DNA from 2 places in the Herbiconiux dendrobii genome. Region 1 is predicted to be linked to the other one. Evidence: predicted binding sites of a transcription regulator. Region 1 holds the regulator's gene; the other holds the start of a gene.
What was found. The regulator LexA, encoded in region 1, represses DNA repair genes until DNA is damaged. The targets are predictions, from matches to a motif close to TCGAACANNTGTTCGA.
Positions count from the first base shown of each region.

Region 2: a site for LexA is predicted at 3,520-3,535, ahead of imuA' (DnaE2-dependent mutagenesis accessory factor ImuA'). Genes of this name have one in related genera too.

Region 1 is NZ_JBLZQV010000003.1:20,150-30,669, forward strand. It holds gene hisH (imidazole glycerol phosphate synthase subunit HisH) at 1-159, opposite strand, end outside; gene hisB (imidazoleglycerol-phosphate dehydratase HisB) at 156-761, opposite strand; gene ACN4JJ_RS09055 (histidinol-phosphate transaminase) at 826-1,911, opposite strand; gene ACN4JJ_RS09060 (LysM peptidoglycan-binding domain-containing protein) at 2,028-2,432, opposite strand; gene lexA (transcriptional repressor LexA) at 2,680-3,378, shown strand; gene hflX (GTPase HflX) at 3,379-4,971, opposite strand; gene ACN4JJ_RS09075 (class I SAM-dependent methyltransferase) at 5,012-5,620, shown strand; gene dapF (diaminopimelate epimerase) at 5,645-6,526, opposite strand; gene miaA (tRNA (adenosine(37)-N6)-dimethylallyltransferase MiaA) at 6,668-7,600, opposite strand; gene miaB (tRNA (N6-isopentenyl adenosine(37)-C2)-methylthiotransferase MiaB) at 7,607-9,262, opposite strand; gene ACN4JJ_RS09095 (regulatory protein RecX) at 9,342-9,986, opposite strand; gene recA (recombinase RecA) at 9,993-10,520, opposite strand, start outside.
Region 2 is NZ_JBLZQV010000004.1:16,982-27,501, forward strand. It holds gene ACN4JJ_RS12980 (epimerase) at 1-924, opposite strand, end outside; gene ACN4JJ_RS12985 (DUF4166 domain-containing protein) at 921-1,676, opposite strand; gene ACN4JJ_RS12990 (DUF885 domain-containing protein) at 1,686-3,398, opposite strand; gene imuA' (DnaE2-dependent mutagenesis accessory factor ImuA') at 3,546-4,328, shown strand; gene ACN4JJ_RS13000 (DNA polymerase Y family protein) at 4,325-5,926, shown strand; gene ACN4JJ_RS13005 (error-prone DNA polymerase) at 6,086-9,487, shown strand; gene polA (DNA polymerase I) at 9,517-10,520, opposite strand, start outside.

The DNA.
Region 1 (10,520 bases):
GGGAACGAAGAGGCCATCCGCGTCGAGCACGGCCTGGCGCTTCGCGGTGATCTCGACGTCGGCGCCGGCACGCTCCAGGGCCTTCGCGGCCGAGTGGATGTTGCCGCTGCCGTAGTCGAGGACGACGACGCGAGGGCGGTCGGAGGCGCCGGTGCTCACAGCGCGCCCTTGGTGGAGGGGACGCCGCTCACCAGCGGGTCGAGCGCCTTGGCCTGGCGGAACGCACGGGCGAAGGCCTTGAACTCGGCCTCGGCGATGTGGTGCGGATCGCGGCCGCCGAGCACCGTGACGTGCACCGTGAGGCCGGCGTTGAAGGTGATGGCTTCGAAGACGTGACGCACCATCGAGCCGGTGAAGTGCCCGCCGATGAGGTGGAACTCGTAGCCCGCGGGCTCACCGGAGTGCACCAGGTAAGGGCGGCCGGAGATGTCGACCACGGCCTGCACCAGCGCCTCGTCGAGCGGCACGAGGGCGTCGCCGAAGCGCGAGATGCCCGACTTGTCGCCGAGCGCCTGCTTGATGGCCTGGCCGAGCACGATCCCGATGTCTTCGACCGTGTGGTGCACGTCGATCTCGATGTCGCCCTTGGCGCGCACCGTGAGGTCGGTCAGCGAGTGCTTCGCGAAGGCGGTGAGCAGGTGGTCGTAGAACGGCACGCTCGTCTGGATGTCGGAGACGCCGGTGCCGTCGAGGTCGAGGCTCAGCTCAATGGTCGACTCGCTGGTCGAGCGCTCGAGGCGAGCGGTGCGGGGTGCGGTCATGAGGGCAATCCTATCGAGCGGGGGTGAGACGCGGCCGGCGCCCGGGAGCACCGACGGGCGTCTCTCAGGAGCGGACGGGCGTGAGTTCGCGCATCGCGTCGAGGAACGCGGTGGTCTCGGCGCGGGTGCCGGCGCTCACCCGGAGGTGGTTCGGGATGCTGAGGTTGCGGATGATGATGCCGCGATCGATCAGCTGCTGCCACAGCTGCTCGGGGTTCTCGACCCCGCCGAAGAGCACGAAGTTCGCGGCGCTCGGCCACGGCGTGTAGCCGAGCTCGGTGAGACCGGAGACGATGCGGTCGCGCTGCTCCTTGATGTCGTCGACCATGGCCAGCATCTCGGGCGCGTGGGCCAGCGCGGCGACCGCCGCGGCCTGGGTGAGCGCGGAGAGGTGGTACGGAAGACGCACGAGTCGCAGCGCATCCGTGACCGCCGGATCGGCAGCGAGGTAGCCCAGTCGCGCCCCGGCGAAGGCGAAGGCCTTGCTCATCGTGCGCGAGACGATCAGACGCGGCCGGCCCTCGAGCAGGGTGAGCGCGCTGGGCTCGCCGCCGGGCATGAACTCGGCGTAGGCCTCGTCGACCAACACGATCCCGTCGAAGGCGTCGTAGGCCGCACGGACCGTGTCGAGGCCAAGCGCCGTTCCGGTGGGGTTGTTCGGGGCGCAGAAGAACACGATGTCGGGATCGGTGCGCTCGATCCAGGCGACGGCCGTCTCGGGCGAGATGAGGTAATCGGCGTCACGCTCCCCCGCGATCCACTCGGTTCCGGTGGAGGCCGCGATGATGGAGTGCATCGAGTAGGTGGGAGGGAAACCGAGCACCGAACGCCCCGGACCGCCGAAGGCCTGCAGGATGTGCTGCAGCACCTCGTTGGACCCGTTCGCCGCCCAGATGTTGTCGCGGGTGAACCCTTCGCCGAGGTAGGCGGCCAGGGAATCGCGCAGGGCCGTGAACTCGCGGTCGGGGTAGCGGTTGATCGAGAGCAGCTCGCGGGCGACCGACTCGATGATGTCGCGCGCCACGTCTTCGGGAATCGGATGCGTGTTCTCGTTGACGTTCAGTTCCACCGGCAGGTGCAGGTGCGGCGCGCCGTAGGGCTCGAGACCGCGGAGGTCGTCCCGGATGGGCAGATCGTCGAGAGAAGTCACCGCAGAATTCTACCGGGCCGCGTGAGGGCACCGGCCCGGCGCAGACGAAAGCGCCGCCCACCCCGCAGGGTGGACGGCGCTAACGATGGATGCCCGAGCAACGGAGGCGAGGTGCCCTACTCCGCGATGTCGGCCGGGATCGCGATGCGCTGGCCCGGCTGCACCGAGGAGGTGCTGAGCTGGTTGAGGCTGCGGATCTCGGCGATCACATCGCGCGGGTCGGCCTGCGGAGCGAGCGACTCGGCGATGCTCCACAGGCTCTGGCCGGCCTGCACCGTCAGGTAATCGAAATCGGCGGAGCCGGTGGCGCCCGTGGCCACGGCCGAGCCACCCCCGAACAGCGCGATCGACGCGAGCACGGCGACCACCGGCAGCGCCACGACCCCCGCGAGCACCTTGCGACCGCGCGCCGTGATACGAAGGCGGGTCGAGGCCACCGGAGCAGCGAGGCGCTCTGCGGGGGCGGTGCGGGCACGGACGGTGTAGCCGGGGGCGGTGAGGTGCTGTGCTGCGATGCTCATGATTCCTCCTGAGGTATTCGCACCGACGGTCGGCCGGGACCGCCGGTGCGAAGCTATGTTCCGAAGATATATTCGAATTAAAGGTTCGTCAAGTCGAAATCGAACGGGAAATGCGCGACACACTCGAAGACATGTGCGTATTCGAGCAGTTCTCGGATACAGTTTCGATCAACAGGTGAACTCAATCACCAACCACCGACATCGGGTCCCGAGCGGCATCCGGCCGCAGTAATCCGGGGCTCCGGATGTGAGCAGAAAGCAGGTCTCCGTGGCGAACGACTCCGGCCGCACCAGGCGCCGCAAGAGCCTGAGCGACAAGCAGCTCGCGATCCTCGACGTGATCCAGCGCTCGGTCACCTCCCGCGGCTACCCGCCGAGCATGCGCGAGATCGGCGACGCCGTCGGCCTCGCCTCGCTCTCCAGCGTGACCCACCAGCTCAACCAGCTCGAGCTGAGCGGCTACCTGCGCCGCGACCCCAACCGCCCCCGGGCGATGGAAGTGCTGATCGACATCCCGAGCATCGAGGAGGGGGCGGCCTCACCCGACGCCGATTCCGCACCCCCCGTGGGAGACGCCACCCTGGTGCCGCTGGTGGGCCGCATCGCCGCGGGCATCCCGATCACCGCCGAGCAGCAGGTCGACGAGGTGTTCCCACTCCCCCGTCAGCTGGTGGGCAACGGAGACCTCTTCATGCTGAAGGTGGTGGGCGAGTCGATGATCGACGCCGCCATCTGCGACGGCGACTGGGTGGTCATCCGGCAGCAGAACACGGCCGAGAACGGCGACATCGTGGCCGCCATGCTCGACGAGGAGGCCACCGTGAAGGTGTTCCGCCAGCGAGACGGCCACACCTGGCTGCTCCCCCGCAACAGCAACTTCGAGCCCATCCTCGGCGACTACGCCACCGTGCTCGGCAAGGTGGTCGCAGTCCTCCGAGCGGTGTGATCAGCTGCGGACGACGGCGAACGGACTCAGCCGCTCCTCGAACTCCGGGTTGATCAGGGCACGCACCCAGGTGCCGCCCTCCTCGTACTCGGTGGTGAGCACCGTGTTCTTCTCGTGCAGCAGGGTCACCAGGTCGCCGCGGTCGTAGGGCAGCAGCACCTCCACCTCCACGCTCGGCGTGGGGAGGATGGCGTCGATCGCCGCGAGCAGCTCGGGAATTCCCTCGCCCGACCGTGCCGAGACGAAGATCGCCGTCGGCTCGAGTCCGCGCAGCACCAGCCGGTCGTCGTCCGACACCAGGTCGCTCTTGTTGAAGACCACGATCTCGGGGATGCCCCGCGCGCCGGCCTCGCCCATCACGTCGCGCACCGTGGTGATCTGTCCGGCGGGATCCGGATGCGAGGCGTCGACGACGTGCACCACGACATCCGAGTCGGCCACCTCTTCGAGGGTCGAGCGGAAGGCCTCCACCAGCTGGTGCGGCAGGGCCCGCACGAAACCGACGGTGTCGGCGATCGTGTAGGGACGGCCGTCGGCCGTCACGTTCTTGCGCACCGTGGCGTCGAGGGTGGCGAACAGCGAGTTCTCCACCAGCACACCCGCGCTCGTGATGCGGTTCAGCAGCGACGACTTGCCCGCGTTGGTGTACCCGGCGATGGCGACGCTCGGCACGGCGTTGCGCTTGCGGTTGGCCCGCTTCGCATCCCGCGCCGGCTTCATCTCCTTGATCTGCTTGCGCAGCTTCGCCATCCGGGTGTGGATGCGGCGGCGGTCGAGCTCGATCTTCGTCTCACCCGGACCGCGCGACCCCATACCGGCACCCGCGCCACCCACCTGGCCACCGGCCTGGCGGGACATCGAGTCACCCCAGCCGCGGAGCCTCGGCAGCAGGTACTCGAGCTGAGCGAGCTCGACCTGCGCCTTGCCCTCGCGGCTCTTGGCGTGCTGGCTGAAGATGTCGAGGATGACGGCCGTGCGGTCGATCACCTTGACCTTCACCACGTCTTCGAGTGCACGCCGCTGGCTCGGGGCCAGCTCGGTGTCGGCGATCACGGTGTCGGCGCCGAGGCTCTGCACGATCGCGCGCAGCTCCTCCGCCTTGCCCTTGCCGAAGTAGGTGCTGGGGTCGGGAGTCGGCCGCCTCTGCAGCAGCCCGTCGAGCACCACGGCACCGGCCGTCTCGGCGAGGGCCGCGAGCTCCCGCAGGGAGTTCTCGGCGTCGGACAACGAGCCCTGCGAGTAGACGCCGATGATGACGACGTTCTCCAGCCGCAGCTGGCGGTATTCCACCTCGGTGACGTCTTCGAGCTCGGTCGAGAGCCCGGCCACCCGCCGGAGCGACTTGCGGTCTTCACGATCGAACTGATCGCCGTCGTAGCCGGATCCGTCGCGCACCTGGCCCGTGGTCTCGGGTCGCTGCAGCGCTTGCGCCGCACCCTGCTCGAAGAGCGAGTAGCCGCTCGAGCGCTTCTCGGCGCTGGCGAGCACCCGGGCGACGACGTCGTCGCTCGTTCCGCCGCTCCCGGCTCGGGCCTCGGTGCCGCTCGTTCTCTCGGTTACGTTCTCGGCCTCAGGGGTCGTGTGGTCTGACATTGCAGTCAAGACTAGCCTCCTTGTTTGCTAGATTCCCTCTATGGATGGCGAGCATTACTTCTCCGCACAGCCGGCCGGAGAGCTCTCGCTCCGCGAGCTGACGGTCACCCTGGCCGGTCAGCCGCACCACGTGGTGACGGCCTCGGGCATCTTCAGCCCCGAGCGGATCGACACCGGCACGCAGGTGCTGCTCGCGAATGTCCCGACTCCCCCGCCCGGCGGAAATCTGCTCGATCTCGGCTGCGGATGGGGACCGATCTCGCTGACGCTGGCCCTGGAATCACCGCGCGCGACGGTGTGGGCCGTCGATGTCAACGAACGGGCTCTGGATCTGGTTCGGCGGAATGCTCACATGATGGGTCTCGAAAACATCAACGCCTGCCGGCCCGAAGATGTTCCCGAGGGGCTCGAATTCACCACCATCTGGTCGAATCCGCCCATCCGGGTGGGCAAGGGCGTGCTGCATTCGATGCTGCAGCAGTGGCTGCCCCGCCTGGAACCCGGATCGGACGCGTGGCTCGTCGTGCAGAAGAACCTCGGCTCCGACTCGCTGCAGCGGTGGATGGAGGGCGGGTTCCCGGCCCTGTCGGTGACGCGGGCCAGCACGAACAAGGGCTACCGCATCCTCAGGGTGCGGAACCGCGCCTAGCCGGGCGCGCTTCGCCGACCGGCACTAGCCGAGCGCCAGGTCGCCCTCGTAGACGAGCTCGGCAGGGCCCGAGAGCGAGACGTGCTCGCCGTCTTCGGTGGGGAACATCCGCACACCCACCGTGCCGCCGGGCACCGCGACGCTCCAGCTGTTCGGCGCGCCCGCACCCGCCCAGTAGCGGGTGGCGAGGGCGGCCGCGACGGCGCCCGTGCCGCAGGACAGCGTCTCGCCGCTGCCGCGCTCGTGCACGCGCATCCGGATGTGGCCGACGCCGTCGCGCACCAGCGGCTCGGCCGGCACCACGAACTCGACGTTCGCACCGGCTTCGGGCTGCGGCTCGATGTGCGGGATGAAGCTCAGGTCGGCCTCGTCGAGCTCCTCGTCGTCGGCGAGGGCGACCACGACGTGCGGGTTGCCCACGTTGATGCCGAGGCCGGGACGGGCCACCTGCAGGTTCTTGGCCCGCACGAGGGGCTCGCCGCCGTCGAGTCGCCAGCGGCCGAGGTCGACCTGGAAGCCGAGCTTGTTCAGCTGCACGTCACGCACACCCGCGCGGGTGCCGATGACCAGGGTCTCACCGGGCTCGAGCGTGACGAGGCCGTTCTCGATCAGGTAGCGGGCGTAGACCCGGATGCCGTTTCCGCACATCTCGGAGACCGAGCCGTCGGCGTTGTGGTAGTCCATGAACCACTCGGCGGCAGGGTCTTCGGCCAGAGCCGCCGCGCCCGCGTCGAGGTTCGCCGAGCGGACCGCGCGGATGACGCCGTCGGCGCCGACCCCGAAGTGACGGTCGCAGATCGCGGCGATCTGGGTGGGGCTGAGCGCGATCTCGCCCTCCGGATCGGTGAAGAGCACGAAGTCGTTGCCCGTGCCGTGACCCTTGGTGAAGTGCAGATCCGCCGCCATGCCCCAAGTCTAGGGGCGCTCACCGAGGCCTGCGGCGCGCCGTGGCCGCCTTCCGACTGGCTGGAGCTACACGCCGGGAGCGGACTGAGGCTCCATCCGATCCACCCCGGGAGGACGGACTCCATCCGTTCGGATCGGGGGTCAGGAGAGGGACCGGGCGAGGTCTGCTGCGGTGCGGTGGAGGGTTTCGGGAGCGGCGGCGTCGAGGTCGTGGGCCTCGGGGTAGCGCTTGAACCAGCTGACCTGGCGGCGGGCGTAGCGACGGGTGAGCGCCTGGGCCTCGGCGACCGCCTCGGGCTCGGGGCTGGTGCCGTCGAGCTGGGCGAGCGCCTGGGCATAGCCGATGGCGCGCACGGCGGTGGTTCCGTCGCGGAGGCCGTGCGCGAGCAGGGATTCGACCTCGGCGACGAGACCGGATGCCCACATCCGCTCGACCCGTGCGTCCAGGCGCGGAACCAGCTGCTCGCGGTCGAGACGGAGGTGCAGGATCGCGGCGGGCTTCCAGAACACGGGCGCGTCGGGCAGCGTGCCCGAGACCGGGGCCCCGGTGAGCTCGACCACCTCGAGGGCGCGCACGATCCGCCGGCCGTTGTGAGGGCCGATGGATGCCGCGGAGGCGGGGTCGATCTCGGCGAGCCGGCGGTGCAGCATCCCGGGGCCGGTCTGCTCGAGCTCCCGTTCCAGGCGCGCCCGCACCGCGTCGTCGCGGCCGGGGAAACGGAAGTCGAAGAGCACCGACGACACGTACAGGCCCGATCCGCCGACCAGGATGGGGACGGCGCCGCGCTGCAGGATGCCCTCGATCGCTGCCCGGGCATCGCGCTGGTAGGCGGCCACCGAGGCTTCGTCGGTGACCCGCAGCACATCGAGCAGGTGGTGCGGGACGCCACGGCGTTCGGGCTCGCTGAGCTTCGCGGTCCCGATGTCCATACCCCGGTACAGTTGCATGGCATCGGCGTTCACGACCTCGGCGGTTCGGCCCTCCCTGGCCAGCTGCTCGGCCAAGTCGAGCGACAGATCGGACTTGCCCGTTCCGGTGGCGCCGACGACCGCGACGATCTGCGGCGCGTTCATCGGCCGCTACCCGCGGAGGTCGTCGGTGGGGCTGTAGATCGGCACGGTGAGGCCGTGCGCGACGCCGCGGGTCTCCGCGGCCGCGCTCGTGGCAGCGGGTACCGGCACCGGCGGACCGACCCGGAGCGAGGGCAGACCGAGCGACACCCGCCCGGGCACAGCGGATGCACCGGCCGCCCCCACCGGCGCCGGCACGCCGCAGGAGTCGGCCTGAGCGCGATCCCAGGCATCGCCGGCGCGCGTGCGGCGCACCTCGAGCGGCGCGCCATCGGTGTCGGCGATCAGGTGGAAGGGAGCAGCCTGGCTGATGGTGACCGAGACCACATCACCCGGACGCGGACGCTCCGTGCCCTCGGGAAGCTCGAAGTGCACGAGGCGGGAGTCTTCGGCGCGGCCGCTGAGCCGGCGCGTCTCGGTGTCTTTGCGGCCCTCGCCGTTGGCGACCAGCAGCTCGACGCGGCGGCCGATCAGCTTCTGGTTCTCCTCCCAGGAGATGCGGTCTTGCAGAGCAGCCAGGCGTTCGTAACGCTCCTGCACGACCGCGCGCGGAACCTGATCGGGCAGCGTGGCGGCCGGGGTGCCCGGACGGATGGAGTACTGGAACGTGAACGCCGAGGCGAAACGCGCCTCCTCGACCACTCGGAGCGTCTCGAGGAAGTCCTCCTCGGTCTCACCGGGGAAACCCACGATGATGTCGGTCGTGATGGCGGCGTTCGGGATCTTCGCACGCACCCGCTCGAGGATCCCGAGGAACTTCGCCGACCGGTACGAGCGCTTCATGGCACGCAGGATGCGATCGGAGCCGGACTGCAGCGGCATGTGCAGCTGCGGCATCACGGCGGGCGTCTCGGCCATCGCGTCGATCACGTCGTCGGTGAAGGCGGCCGGGTGGGGGCTGGTGAAGCGGATGCGCTCCAGCCCCCGGATCTGCCCGGCGGCACGCAGCAGCTTGCCGAAGGCGAGGCGGTCGCCGAACTCGACACCGTAGGAGTTCACGTTCTGGCCGAGAAGGGTGACCTCGATGGCGCCGTCGTCGACCAGCGACTGGATTTCGCTCAGAACCTCGCCCGGGCGGCGGTCCTTCTCCTTGCCGCGCAGCGACGGGACGATGCAGAACGTACAGGTGTTGTTGCAGCCGACGGAGATCGAGACCCAGCCGCTGTAGCTCGAATCGCGCTTGGTCGGCAACGTGGAGGGGAAGGTCTCGAGCGATTCGAGGATCTCGATCTGTGCCGCGTCGTTGTGCCGCGCACGCTCGAGCAGGCTGGGCAGCGACCCCATGTTGTGGGTGCCGAACACCACGTCGACCCAGGGCGCCTTGTCGAGGATGACGTTTTTGTCTTTCTGGGCGAGGCACCCGCCGACGGCGATCTGCATGCCCTCGTGCCGGCGCTTCACCGAAGCCAGATGCCCGAGGTTGCCGTAGAGCTTGTTGTCGGCGTTCTCGCGCACGGCGCAGGTGTTGATGACCACGACGTCGGCTTCGACGCCTTCGGCCTTGACATAGCCGGCCGCCTCGAGCGAGCCGCTCAGCCGCTCGGAGTCGTGCACGTTCATCTGGCAGCCGAACGTGCGCACCTCGTAGGTGCGCGCACGGCCCGCGGCGTCGAGCGACGCCGTCGACGGCTCGATGATCGTGGGGGCTTCGCTGACTGTGCTCATGGTGCCCCTAGTCTACGAACCCGCCGACCCCTCGGCGGAACCGTGGTTCAGAGGAACAATGGGTCGACGGAACCAGGGGTCAGCGGAACCGCGGCCCCTTGGACGACTTGCGTGTGGCCATGGCGCGCTGTGTGACGTCACGCACCAGCCCCGAATTGAAGCCGCGACGGGCGAGGAACGCCTGCAGCCGCCGTTCGGTGGTGGTGTCGTCGTAGGAGGAGAGCTGACCGACCCTCTTCATCGCAGCGTCGAGGGCGAGCGTGAACTCTTGGTCGTCGCCGAGTTGATCGAGCGCGTCTTCGATGATCGAGACCGGGAGCTTGCGCGCGATCAACTCGCGGAAGACGACCTGACGGCTCTTGTGCTGACGCCCGCTCAGGCGCTCGACCAGAGACTCCGCCAGGGCGACGTCGTCGAGGTAACCGAGCTCCCTGTACCGGGAGACGAGTACGACCGCCTCCGCGTCGGATGCCCCTTGCGCCATCAGCAACGCGTGCGTCTCGTCGGCCGACAACTGGCGGCGCCCCAGCGCCCGCACGACCGTGTCGCTGACGCGCTCGAGACGCTCTTCATCCGAGACCTCGTCGACCATCGTCTGCTCGTCGTCGTCGAAGTCCTCGTCGGAGGAACCTGCGGCGAACCGCGACGAGGGGTGAGCCTCGATGCCGCGGGGCGCGGAGCGACGCCCCCGCCGCACGGCATCGAGACTCACGATGTCGTTCATGCGGGGCTACGCACCCTTTCGTGCGGCGAGCTTGGTCTCGATCGAGTCGACCTTGCCGGCACCCGCAGCGGCGGTCGCCGCGGCCAGAGCCGCCGCACCGACCTCGCCGATACCGAGCTTGGCGAGGATCTTGTTCTCGATCTCGAGCGCGATGTCGGGGTTCTCGGTGAGGAAGCGACGCGAGTTCTCTTTGCCCTGGCCCAGCTGATCGCCCTCGTAGGTGTACCAGGCGCCCGACTTACGCACGATCTCGTGCTCGACACCGAAGTCGATCAGGCTGCCCTCGCGGGAGATGCCGATGCCGTACAGGATGTCGAATTCGGCCTGCTTGAAGGGCGGCGCCATCTTGTTCTTGACGACCTTGACGCGCGTGCGGTTACCGACGGCGTCGGTGCCCTCTTTCAGCGTCTCGATACGGCGGATGTCGAGCCGCACCGAGGCGTAGAACTTCAGCGCCTTACCACCGGCGGTGGTCTCGGGGCTGCCGAAGAAGACACCGATCTTCTCGCGCAGCTGGTTGATGAAGATCATCGT
Region 2 (10,520 bases), on a different contig from region 1:
CGAGCCGAGTTCGAGCATCCAGCGCCAGGCGGGCAGGCCGATGGGGATGCCGGCGGCACGGCGCACCGAGGCCATGAAGGTGCGGTTGTCGGTGGGGTGCGGGGCGGCCGCGTTCACGGGCCCCTCGATCTCGGGGTGCCCTTCGAGGAAGCGGATGATGCCCAGCACGTCGCGCAGATGGATCCAGCTGAACTTCTGGCGCCCGCCGCGGGAGCGCGGACGATAGACGTGGAAGGTACCGGCGGCGCGGCGGGCTGGGGTGGACGGCCAGCGACCGTCGAGCTGAGGGCCGCCGAGGCCCACCTTGGCGAGCATCCGGATCGGCGCCAGGGCACTGCCGTCGCCGAGCACGATCGCCATCCGCAGCGCCACACGGCGGGTGGCGGGCAGCTCGCCGCGGAAGAACTCCTCCTCCCAGCTGGTGGCCACGTTCACCGAGAAGCCCTCGCCGATCTCGCCGGTCGACTCCGTCATCGGGCGGTCGTCGGCGTGCCGGTAGATGGTGGCGGTGGAGGCGTTGATCCAGAGCCGGGGCGGGTGGGAGGCGGCCGCGACGGCCGTCTGCAGTTCGCGGGTGGTCGCCAGGCGCGAACGGAAGATCTCGGCCCGGTTCGTGGGCGTGTACCGGCAGTCGACGCTCTTGCCGGCGAGATTGATCACGAGGTCGGCGCCGTCGATCAGTTCCGTGATGGCGGCCAGGTCGCCCCAGTGGGCATCAGAGCCCTGCGCATCGGGGCCCTTTCCTTCAGGGCCACGCGCATCGGGGCTCTTTCCTTCCGGGCCACGCACACCAGGGCCGCCGTCTCCGCCGCTCCGGCGCCCGATCCGTGCCACCTGCGCGCCTTCCTCCCGGAACGCCCGCACCAGGTACTCGCCGATGAAACCGGAGGCACCCGCGATCACGACCCGCCGGGCGCCCGTCATCCGCGCGCCTTGCGGGCCGCCGTCGACGACGATCCGGCGGGAACGGCTGCCGATCCCTCCGAGGACGAGGGCTTCGTGCGCACCTCATAGCGGAAAGCGCCCGTGTACTCGTAGAGCCGGCCGAGCAGCGGCGCCTCCACGACCACCGAGACCCGCTGGGCCCCGGATGCTCCCTCAGCGGCGCCCGGCAGGCGCGCGTGATCGTCGAAGCGTTCCACCAGCGACACCCGAGGGGCCAGGATGCCGGGCACCCGAAGATGGCTCCGCCCGATCCGGATCTCGAACGCCGTCGACCGCAGGTGGAACTCCCCCCGCAGCACCCGGCTCGCCAACCGCACCCGGAACCGGCGCGTGAAGCCGAGATGGTCGACGAGCCCGTCGTGACCGGCCCGCTCGGCCGTGATCGCGTCGACCATCGTGCGGGCGCCGCCGAGGAAGTGGAAGCGGCGCACGGCGACGACCGCCGTGTTGCCGTCGCGGTCGGTGAGCGGGGCGTTGACCACGGTGAACGGCACGTTCTTCTCCCAGACCGGGAAGAGCATCCCCTGCCGGGAGAGCAGGTGCAGCGCAGGCCAGAGCCAGCGTCGGGGCGTGCCGACCACCTCGAAGACCCCACTGCCGTAGCCACGGTGGCCGGCGGGCAGACCGCCGAAGTAGGCACGGAGAGCGGGATGCAGGTCGTCGAGCGAGGATGCGGACGTGAGCTCGTACGGCGAGCGGCGAGTGCGCGTGGTGGGGCGCGGGCCGACCATGGCCGCCTCCTACTTCTCGCCGCTCGGCGCGGACGACTCGCCGAGCAGAGCGGAACGCAGGGTGTCGAGCCGCACACCGCCGAGGTCGAGCGCGGTGCGATGGAACTCCTTCGAGGAGAAGGCCTCCTTCTCGCGGGCGCGATAGACGTCGCGGATCTCCTCCCAGATGCGCTGGCCGATCTTGTACGAGGGCGCCTGACCGGGCCAGCCCAGGTAGCGGTTGACCTCGAAGCGGATGAAGGCGTCGTCCATGTTCACGTTCTGGCGCATGAAGTCGAGGGCGTAGCCGGCATCCCAGGTGCCCTGCCCGTCGAGGCGGGGCTTCTGCAGGTGCACTCCGATGTCGAGCACCACGCGAGCGGCGCGCATCCGCTGGCCGTCGAGCATGCCGAGGCGGTCTGCCGGGTCGTCGAGGTAGCCGAGCTCCTCCATCAGGCGCTCGGCGTAGAGCGCCCAGCCCTCGGCGTGACCGCTGGTGCCGGCCAGCTGGCGGCGCCAGGTGTTGAGCTTGGCCCGGTTGTAGACGGCCTGCCCGATCTGCAGGTGATGGCCGGGAACACCCTCGTGGTAGACGGTGGTGAGCTCGCGCCAGGTGTCGAACTCGGTGACGCCCTCGGGCACCGACCACCACATCCGGCCGGGGCGGGAGAAGTCGTCGGTGGGGCCGGTGTAGTAGATGCCGCCCTCGTGGGTGGGCGCGATCATGCACTCCAGCGCCCGGATCTCCTCCGGGATGTCGAAGTGCGTGGCGCCGAGCTCGGCGACCGCGCGGTCGCTGGTGGCCTGCATCCACTCCTGCAGCGCCTCGGTGCCGTGCAGTTTGCGGCTCTCGTCGCGGTCGAGGAAGGCGATGGCTTCCTGCACGGATGCCCCGGGCAGGATCTCCTCGGCGATCGCCTCCTGCTCGCGCGCCATGCGGCCGAGCTCTTCGATGCCCCACTCGTAGCTCTCGTCGAGGTCGATCGTGGCCCCGAGGAAGCGGCGCGACTGCAGGGCGTAGATGTCGCGGCCCACGGCGTCTTGCTCGGTGGCGACCGGCGCGAGCTCGTTCTCGAGGAACTGCGCCAGCTTCGAGTAGGCCTCGGAGGCGGTGGCGGCCCCACGGTCGAGGTCGGCGCGCAGCGTGGCGGGCAGCCCCTCGGTGGCGGGCGAGGCGACGAAACCGGTGAAGAAGCTCTCCGGCCCGGAGTTCTTGCGGGCCTGGGCCAGCACCTCCACGACCTGGCGCACGGCGGGCGTGATGTCGTGGCGCATGCCGTCGCGCAGGGTGACGATGTAGCCGTCGACGGCCTCCTCGACGGCCGAGAGGCGCTTGGCGATGGTGGACCAGTCGTCGGGCGACTCCGTGGGCATCAGGTCGAAGACCTCGCGGATGTGCTGGGACGGCGAGTCGATGACGTTGAGGTCGCGCAGGGCCAGGCGGGCCTCGGCGCTCTCGACGGCGAGCTCGAGCTCGCCCGTGAGATCGGCCTTGGTGACCTCGTCGACGGCGTCGGCGGTCTCGGTGGCCGCCAGTTCGGCGAGCACCCCCTTCACCGCCGCCAGGTGCCGTTCGTGACCCTCGGGCGACAGGTCGCCGAAACGGTCGTTCACCTCGGTGCGGCCGATGTAGGTGCCGAGCACCGGCTCGAGCTCGACGAGGGTGTCGACCCAGGTCTCGGCGATCCGGTCGATGGCGGTGGGTGCCCGCAGGCCTTCGGGGGAAGCGGTGGAACTGCTCATTCCTCGACCCTATGACACCCGGCCGACACCGGGGGTGGTAAGGCTTTCATGACAGCATCGCTGTGGATTCCACAGGTGGATTCGTGGACTTTCCCCCGCTCCGTTCCCGCAATTGACTTATTCGAACATATATTCGAACATGAGGGCATGACGGATGCCGCGCTCACGCTCTCCTCCCCCGCTCCGGCGGGCGAGGAGATCCGTCTGCTGCAGTCGCGCATCCAGCAGATGCAGGCCACCAAGCTCGACACGCGGGCGGTGCGCACGCATCCGGCGCTCGAATCGCTGCTGCCGGGAGGAGCGCTGCGCTCCGGCGCCGCCTACTCGGTCGAGCACTCGACCGCGCTGGTCATGGCGCTGATGGCCGGCCCTTCGGCCGACGGGGTGTGGTGCGGCGTGGTGGGCATGCCCGACTTCGGGGTGGAGGCGGCCTCGCGGTTCGGCATCGATCTCGAGCGGCTCGCCCTCGTGCCGCACCCCGGCGAGGAGTGGCTCACGGTCACCGCGGCGATGGCCGACGTGGTGGGGGTGGTGGTGACGCGGATGCCGGCCCGGGTGCCCGATTCGGTGGTGGCCCGGCTGCAGTCGCGCATCCGGCAGCGGGCGGCCACACTGATCGTGCTCGGCGACTGGCCGCAGAGCGAGGCGACGCTGCGCATCACCGAGAGCACCTGGTCGGGCATCGGTCTGGGGCACGGGCACCTGGCCGCACGCCAGGCGATGGTGTCGGCCACGGCGCGGACGGGCTCCGGGCGGCCCCGCCGGGCACGGTTGTGGCTGCCCGATCGAGACGAATCGTTCCGGCCGGTACTCGAGCAGGCGGGCACCTCCCGCGGTCTGGCGCATGACGTCGGCACGTCGGGGGCTCACGGCTCGGATGCTCCGGGCTCCGCCGCTCCTGTCTGGCGATTGCGCGAGGTGGCGGGATGAGCGCGGCGCCGGCTCCGGTGCGTTCGGTCGTGCTCTGGTGCCCCGACTGGCCGGTCACGGCCACCGCGGGGTTCGAGGGGGTGTCGGCCGAGGAGCCGATCGCCGTGGTCGAGAAGGGTGTGGTCTACGCCTGCTCGGCGGCCGCCCGGGCCGACGGGGTGCGCCGCGGGCTCCGGTTGCGGGAGGCGCAGGCGCGCAGTCCGCAGCTGCGCGACTTCGAGCACGATCCGGTGCGCATCAACCGCGCCTTCGAGCCCTTCATCGCGGCGCTGGAGGAGATGAGCCCGCAGGTGCAGATCGTGCGGGCCGGCAGCTGCGCCCTGCGGGCCAGAGGTCCTTCCCGGTATTACGGCGGCGAGCATGCGGCGGCCCTGGCCTTCCTCGAGCGCTTCGCCGCGCTGGGGGTGACGGATGCGCGCGTCGGCATCGCCGACGGGCTGTTCGCGGCCGATCAGGCGGCCAGGCTCCCCGGGGTCGACCTCATCCGGATCGTGCCGGTGGGGCAGTCGCCGCACTTCCTCTCGGGGCTGCCGGTGCAGCTGCTGGCCGAGGAGGAGCTCACGGCACTGCTCTGGCGGCTGGGCATCCGCACCCTGGGCGAATTCGCGGTACTGCCGGCGGAAGACGTGCGCTCCCGCTTCGGCGAGCCGGGCGCGTGGGCGCACTCCCGGGCGAGCGGGCTCGACGGCACCCCGGTCACTCCGCGCATCCCGCCCGAGGTGCGGGAGAGCGTCACCGACTTCGAGCCGGGGCTGGACCGCATCGACCAGATCGCCTTCGGCATCCGGGCCGCCGCCGACCGCTTCGTCGACGAGCTGGCCGCGGCCCGCTTCGTCTGCACGGCCCTGCGGGTGGAGCTCACGCCCGAGCGCGGGCCGGCCAGGGAGCGCAGCTGGCTGCATCCGCGCTGGTTCGGCTCCACCGACGTGGTCGACCGGGTGCGCTGGCAGCTGCAGGGCGGCAGCATGATCGAGAGCGCCCTCACCTCGCCGATCGTGCGGGTGCGCATCACGGCCGAGACCATCGACCACAGCTTCCACCACGAGACCGGCCTCTGGGGCAGCGGCTCCGACGAGCGGATCCACCACGGGCTGTCCCGGGTGCAGAGCATCGTGGGGCACGAGGGCGTGCTCACGGCCACGATCGGCGGCGGCAGGTCACCGCGCGAGCGCCAGTTGCTCGTGCCGTGGGGCGATCGGGTCGACGACCGGCAGGTGGTGGCCTCCCGCCCGTCGAGACGCCGGGCCGCGACGGCCCCCGAGATCGCGCCCTGGCCGGGGAGCATCCCGCCGCCCCTGCCCACCACCGTGTTCGACCGGCCGCGCGCGGTCGTGGTGCTCGCCGCCGGAGAGAAAGACGTCGTGATCACCGAGCGCGGGCTCCTCTCGGCTCCGCCGGTCGTCTTCTCCCCCGATCCCGGCGGCCGGCGCCTGCGGCCGCTCGAGGCCTGGGCGGGCCCCTGGCCGGTCTACGAGCGCTGGTGGGACTCCGCCGCCCGCCGCCGCTTCACCCGCTTCCAGGTGGTGGATGCCGACGGCACCGCCTGGCTCCTCGCCCTGGAGAACGGCCGCTGGTGGGCGGAGGCCAGATATGACTGAGTTGATTTGTTCGCCGCCGCCCCTGCGGCGAACCATGCGGTGCGTTGCGCTCGCTCACGCTGTGGCCGCCCTCCTGGCGGGAAAGCGACGTACACGCCGCCGCTTTCCCGCTGCCGGGGCCACTACTCACGCGCGGACGCTTCCAAAGTGGGGTGGCTGATGGGGTGGCAGAATCCGCCGATTCCTTGGTCGGAGTTGGAGCGGCAGATGTCGGGGCGCACTCGGCCTACGGGGCCGATGGCGAGCGAGGAGACGCACTCGCGCAAGCGGCCCGCGTATGTGCCGCCGCCGGTCGAGGCCTCGGGCGACGCGACCGCCGTGGTGCCCTACGCCGAACTGCACGCGCACTCCACGTTCAGTTTTCTCGACGGGGCGTCCTCGCCCGAAGAGCTCGTGCAGGAGGCGGCGCACCTGCAGCTGAGCGCGCTCGCCCTCACCGATCACGACGGCTTCTACGGCCTGGCCCGCTTCGCCGAAGCGGCCGAGATGCACCACGTCCGCACCGTGTTCGGCACCGAGCTCTCCCTCGATCTGAGCAAGCCGCAGAACGGATCGGCCGACCCCGAAGGCTCCCACCTGCTGGTGCTCGCCCGGCAGCAGGCGGGCTACCACCGGCTGGCCGGCGCCATCACCACGGCGCAGCTCGCCCCCGGCGCCGAGAAGGGCAGGCCGCTCTACTCCCTCGAGCAACTGGCCGCCGACGCGGACGGCCACTGGATGGTGCTCACCGGCTGCCGCAAGGGACAGGTGCGCCAGGCCCTCGCCCTCGAAGGCCCCGTCGGCGCAGGCCGGGAGCTCGACCGGCTGGTGGACCTGTTCGGCCCCGAGAACGTGCTCGTCGAACTCAGCGATCGCGGGCATCCGCTGGACAGCAGCATCAACGACGCCCTGTTCGGCCTGGCCGAGGCCCGGGGACTGATGGCCGTCGCCACGGGCAACGTGCACTACGCCACCCCCGATCGGCACCGCCTGGCGGAGGCCGTGGCCGCCGTCCGTGCCCGCCGCAGCCTCGACGAGCTCGACGGTTGGCTGCCCGCCGCGCCGATGGCCCACTTGCGATCGGGCGCCGAGATGGCGCAGCGATTCGGCCGCTACCCCGGCGTGGTGCAGAACACCGTCGAGGTGGCCGAGCAACTCGCCTTCGAGCTGCGCCGGGCGAAGCCGCGCCTGCCGCGGCAGAACGTGCCGGAAGGCCACACCCCCATGTCGTACCTGCGGGAGCTCGTACTGGCCGGCGCGGCCGAGTGCTACCCGGGGGCCGGGCCGGAGGTCTGCGAGCGGATCGAGAAGGAGCTCCGCGTGATCGAGATGAAGGACTTCGCCGGCTACTTCCTGATCGTCTGGGACATCGTGCGCGAGGCCCGCGCCCGCGGCATCCTCTGCCAGGGGCGGGGCTCGGCCGCCAACTCGGCCGTCTGCTACGTGCTGAGGATCACCGCCGTCGATCCGATCGCCTGCCTGCTGCCGTTCGAGCGCTTCCTCTCCGCGCTCCGCGAGGAGGAGCCCGACATCGACGTCGACTTCGACTCCGATCGCCGTGAGGAGGTCATCCAGTACGTCTACGACAAGTACGGGCGCCGCAATGCCGCCCAGGTGGCCAACGTCATCCAGTACCGGCCGAAGTTCGCGGTGCGTGACATGGCGAAGGCGCTCGGGCACAGCCCCGGCCAGCAGGATGCCTGGTCGAAGCAGATCGAGCGGTGGGGGCCGATGGTCGAGAGCGGCGACCACGACATCCCGCCCGAGGTGATCGAGCTCGCCACCGGGCTGCTCGGCTTTCCCCGGCACCTGGGCATCCACTCCGGCGGCATGGTGCTCACCGACCAGCCCGTGGGCGAGGTCTGCCCGATCGAGAACGCGCGGATGGACAAGCGCACCGTGCTGCAGTGGGACAAAGACGACTGCGCCTGGATGGGCCTGGTGAAGTTCGACCTGCTGGGGCTCGGGATGCTCTCGGCGCTGCAGTACACCTTCGATCTCGTGAAGGAGTCGACCGGCCGGCAGTGGGATCTGCACAGCATCCCCAAAGAGGAGCAGGGCGTCTACGACATGCTGTGCCGGGCCGACTCGATCGGCGTCTTCCAGGTGGAGAGCCGGGCGCAGATGGGCACGCTCCCCCGGTTGCAGCCGCGGCGGTTCTACGACCTGGTGGTGGAGATCGCGCTGATCCGGCCGGGGCCCATCCAGGGCGGGGCGGTGCATCCGTTCATCCGGCGCAAGCTCGGCTTCGAGGAGGTGACCTACCAGCATCCGAAGCTCGTGCCGGTGCTCGAGCGCACCCTCGGGGTGCCGCTGTTCCAGGAGCAGCTGATGCAGATGGCGATGGCGGTCGGCGGATGCGACGGCGACGACGCCGACCTGCTGCGGCGGGCAATGGGCTCCAAGCGCGGGCTCGAGAAGATCTCGCGGCTGAAGACGAAGCTCTACGAGGGGATGGCCGGCAACGGCATCACCGGCGAGCTGGCCGACGACATCTACCAGCGCATCGAGGCCTTCGCGAACTTCGGCTTCGCCGAGAGCCATTCCACGAGCTTCGCCCTGCTGGTGTACGCCAGCTCGTGGTTCAAGCTGCACTACCCCGCCGCGTTCCTGGCGGCGCTGCTGCGGGCGCAGCCGATGGGCTTCTACTCGCCGCAGACGCTGACGGCGGACGCCCGGCGGCACGGCGTGGAGGTGCGCCGCCCCGACATCCAGCGCTCGGGGGTGCAGGCCGGACTCGAGCCCTCGCTGCTCGCCGACTCGGGGACGGTGGCCGAGACCGGGCTCGACGAGTGCGTGCACACCCCCGCCCCGGTGCCGGAGACGTTCGACCGCGACGCCCCCGACCGCACGGCCGAACACCGGCGCGACGGCGACCTGGCGGTGCGCCTGGGCCTGGCCGAGGTCACCTCGATCGGCGAGAAGCTCGCCCAGCGGATCGTCACCGAGCGCGACCAGCACGGCCCCTACCTCAGCATGGGCGACCTCGCCCGCCGGGTGGGCCTCACCACCTCGCAGCTGGAAGCCCTCGCCACCGCCGGCGCCTTCGAATCGCTCGGCCTCACCAAGCGCGAGGCGCTCTGGGAGTCGGGCAACGCCTCGCAGGAGCGGGCCGAATACCTGCCGGGCACCTTCGTCTCGGTGCAGCCGCCCCTGCTGCCGATGCTCTCGGCCGAAGAACAGGTGGTCTACGACCTGTGGGCCACGGGCATCTCCCCCGACGACCATCCGCTCGCCCACGCGCGCGGCGAGCTGCGGATGCGCGGCGCACTCTCGGTGGCCGAGCTGGCGGGCACCGAGAACGGCCGTCGCGTCGAGGTGGCCGGAGTGGTCACCCACCGGCAGCGGCCGGCGACGGCCAGCGGCATCACCTTCATGAACCTCGAGGACGAGACCGGGATCCTCAACGTGATCTGCAGCGTCGGGGTGTGGACCAGGTACCGCCGGGTGGCGCGCGATTCACCCGCGCTGATCGTGCGGGGCATCCTGGAGCGCTCGAAGGAGGGGGTCACGAACATCGTGGCCGACCGCTTCGAGCCGCTCCAGCTCAGTGCCAAGACCGCCTCCCGCGACTTCCGCTGAGCGGAGCGAGAAGCGGGAGCGGCCGCGGGCTAGTGCGCCGCCTCGTTCCAGTTCTGACCGCGGCCCAGCTGCACCTCGAGCGGCACCGTCAGCGAGACCGCCGACGACATGCGGCCCTGCACGATCGCCGCCAGGGCATCCCACTCCCCCGGCGCCACGTCGAAGACGAGCTCGTCGTGCACCTGGAGCAGCATCTTGGAGCGCAGACCCTGCGACTCGAGATCGGCGGCGACGTTGATCATCGCGATCTTGATGATGTCGGCCGCCGTGCCCTGGATGGGCGCGTTCAGCGCCGCGCGCTCGTCGTTGTCGCGCAACACGCGGTTGCTGCTGTTGAGGTTGGCGAAGGGGCGGCGCCGGCCGAAGATGGTCTCGGTGTAGCCGTCGACCTTGGCCTGCACCACGACGTTCCGCAGGTAGTCGCGCACCGCGCCGAAGCGCTCGAAGTAGTCGGTCATCAGCTGCTTGGCCTCGGCCGTCTCGATGCGCAGCTGCTTCGACAGGCCGAACGCGCTCAGGCCGTAGGCCAGGCCGTACGACATCGCCTTCACCTTTGTGCGCATGTTGGGGCTGACGTCTTCGGGCTCCACCGAGAAGATGCGGGCACCCACGAAACGGTGCAGGTCTTCCCCGGAGTGGAACGCCTCGATCAGCCCGGCGTCGCCGGAGAGGTGCGCCATGATGCGCATCTCGATCTGCGAGTAGTCGGCCGTGAGCAGTGTGTCGAAGCCCTCGCCCACCTGGAAGGCGGCGCGGATGCGGCGGCCCTCCTCGGTGCGCACGGGGATGTTCTGCAGGTTCGGGTCGGTGGAGGAGATGCGGCCGGTGCTCGACCCGGTCTGCACGTAGGTGGTGTGCACGCGCTTGTCGGGCGCGATCGCCTTGTCGACGCTCTCGATGATCTGCCGCAGCTTGGTGGCGTCGCGGTGCGCCAGCAGGAGGCCCAGGAAGGGGTGCGGGTTCGAGGCCTGCAGGTCGGCCAGAGCGCCCGCATCCGTGGAGTAGCCCGTCTTGGTGGCACGGGTCTTCGGCA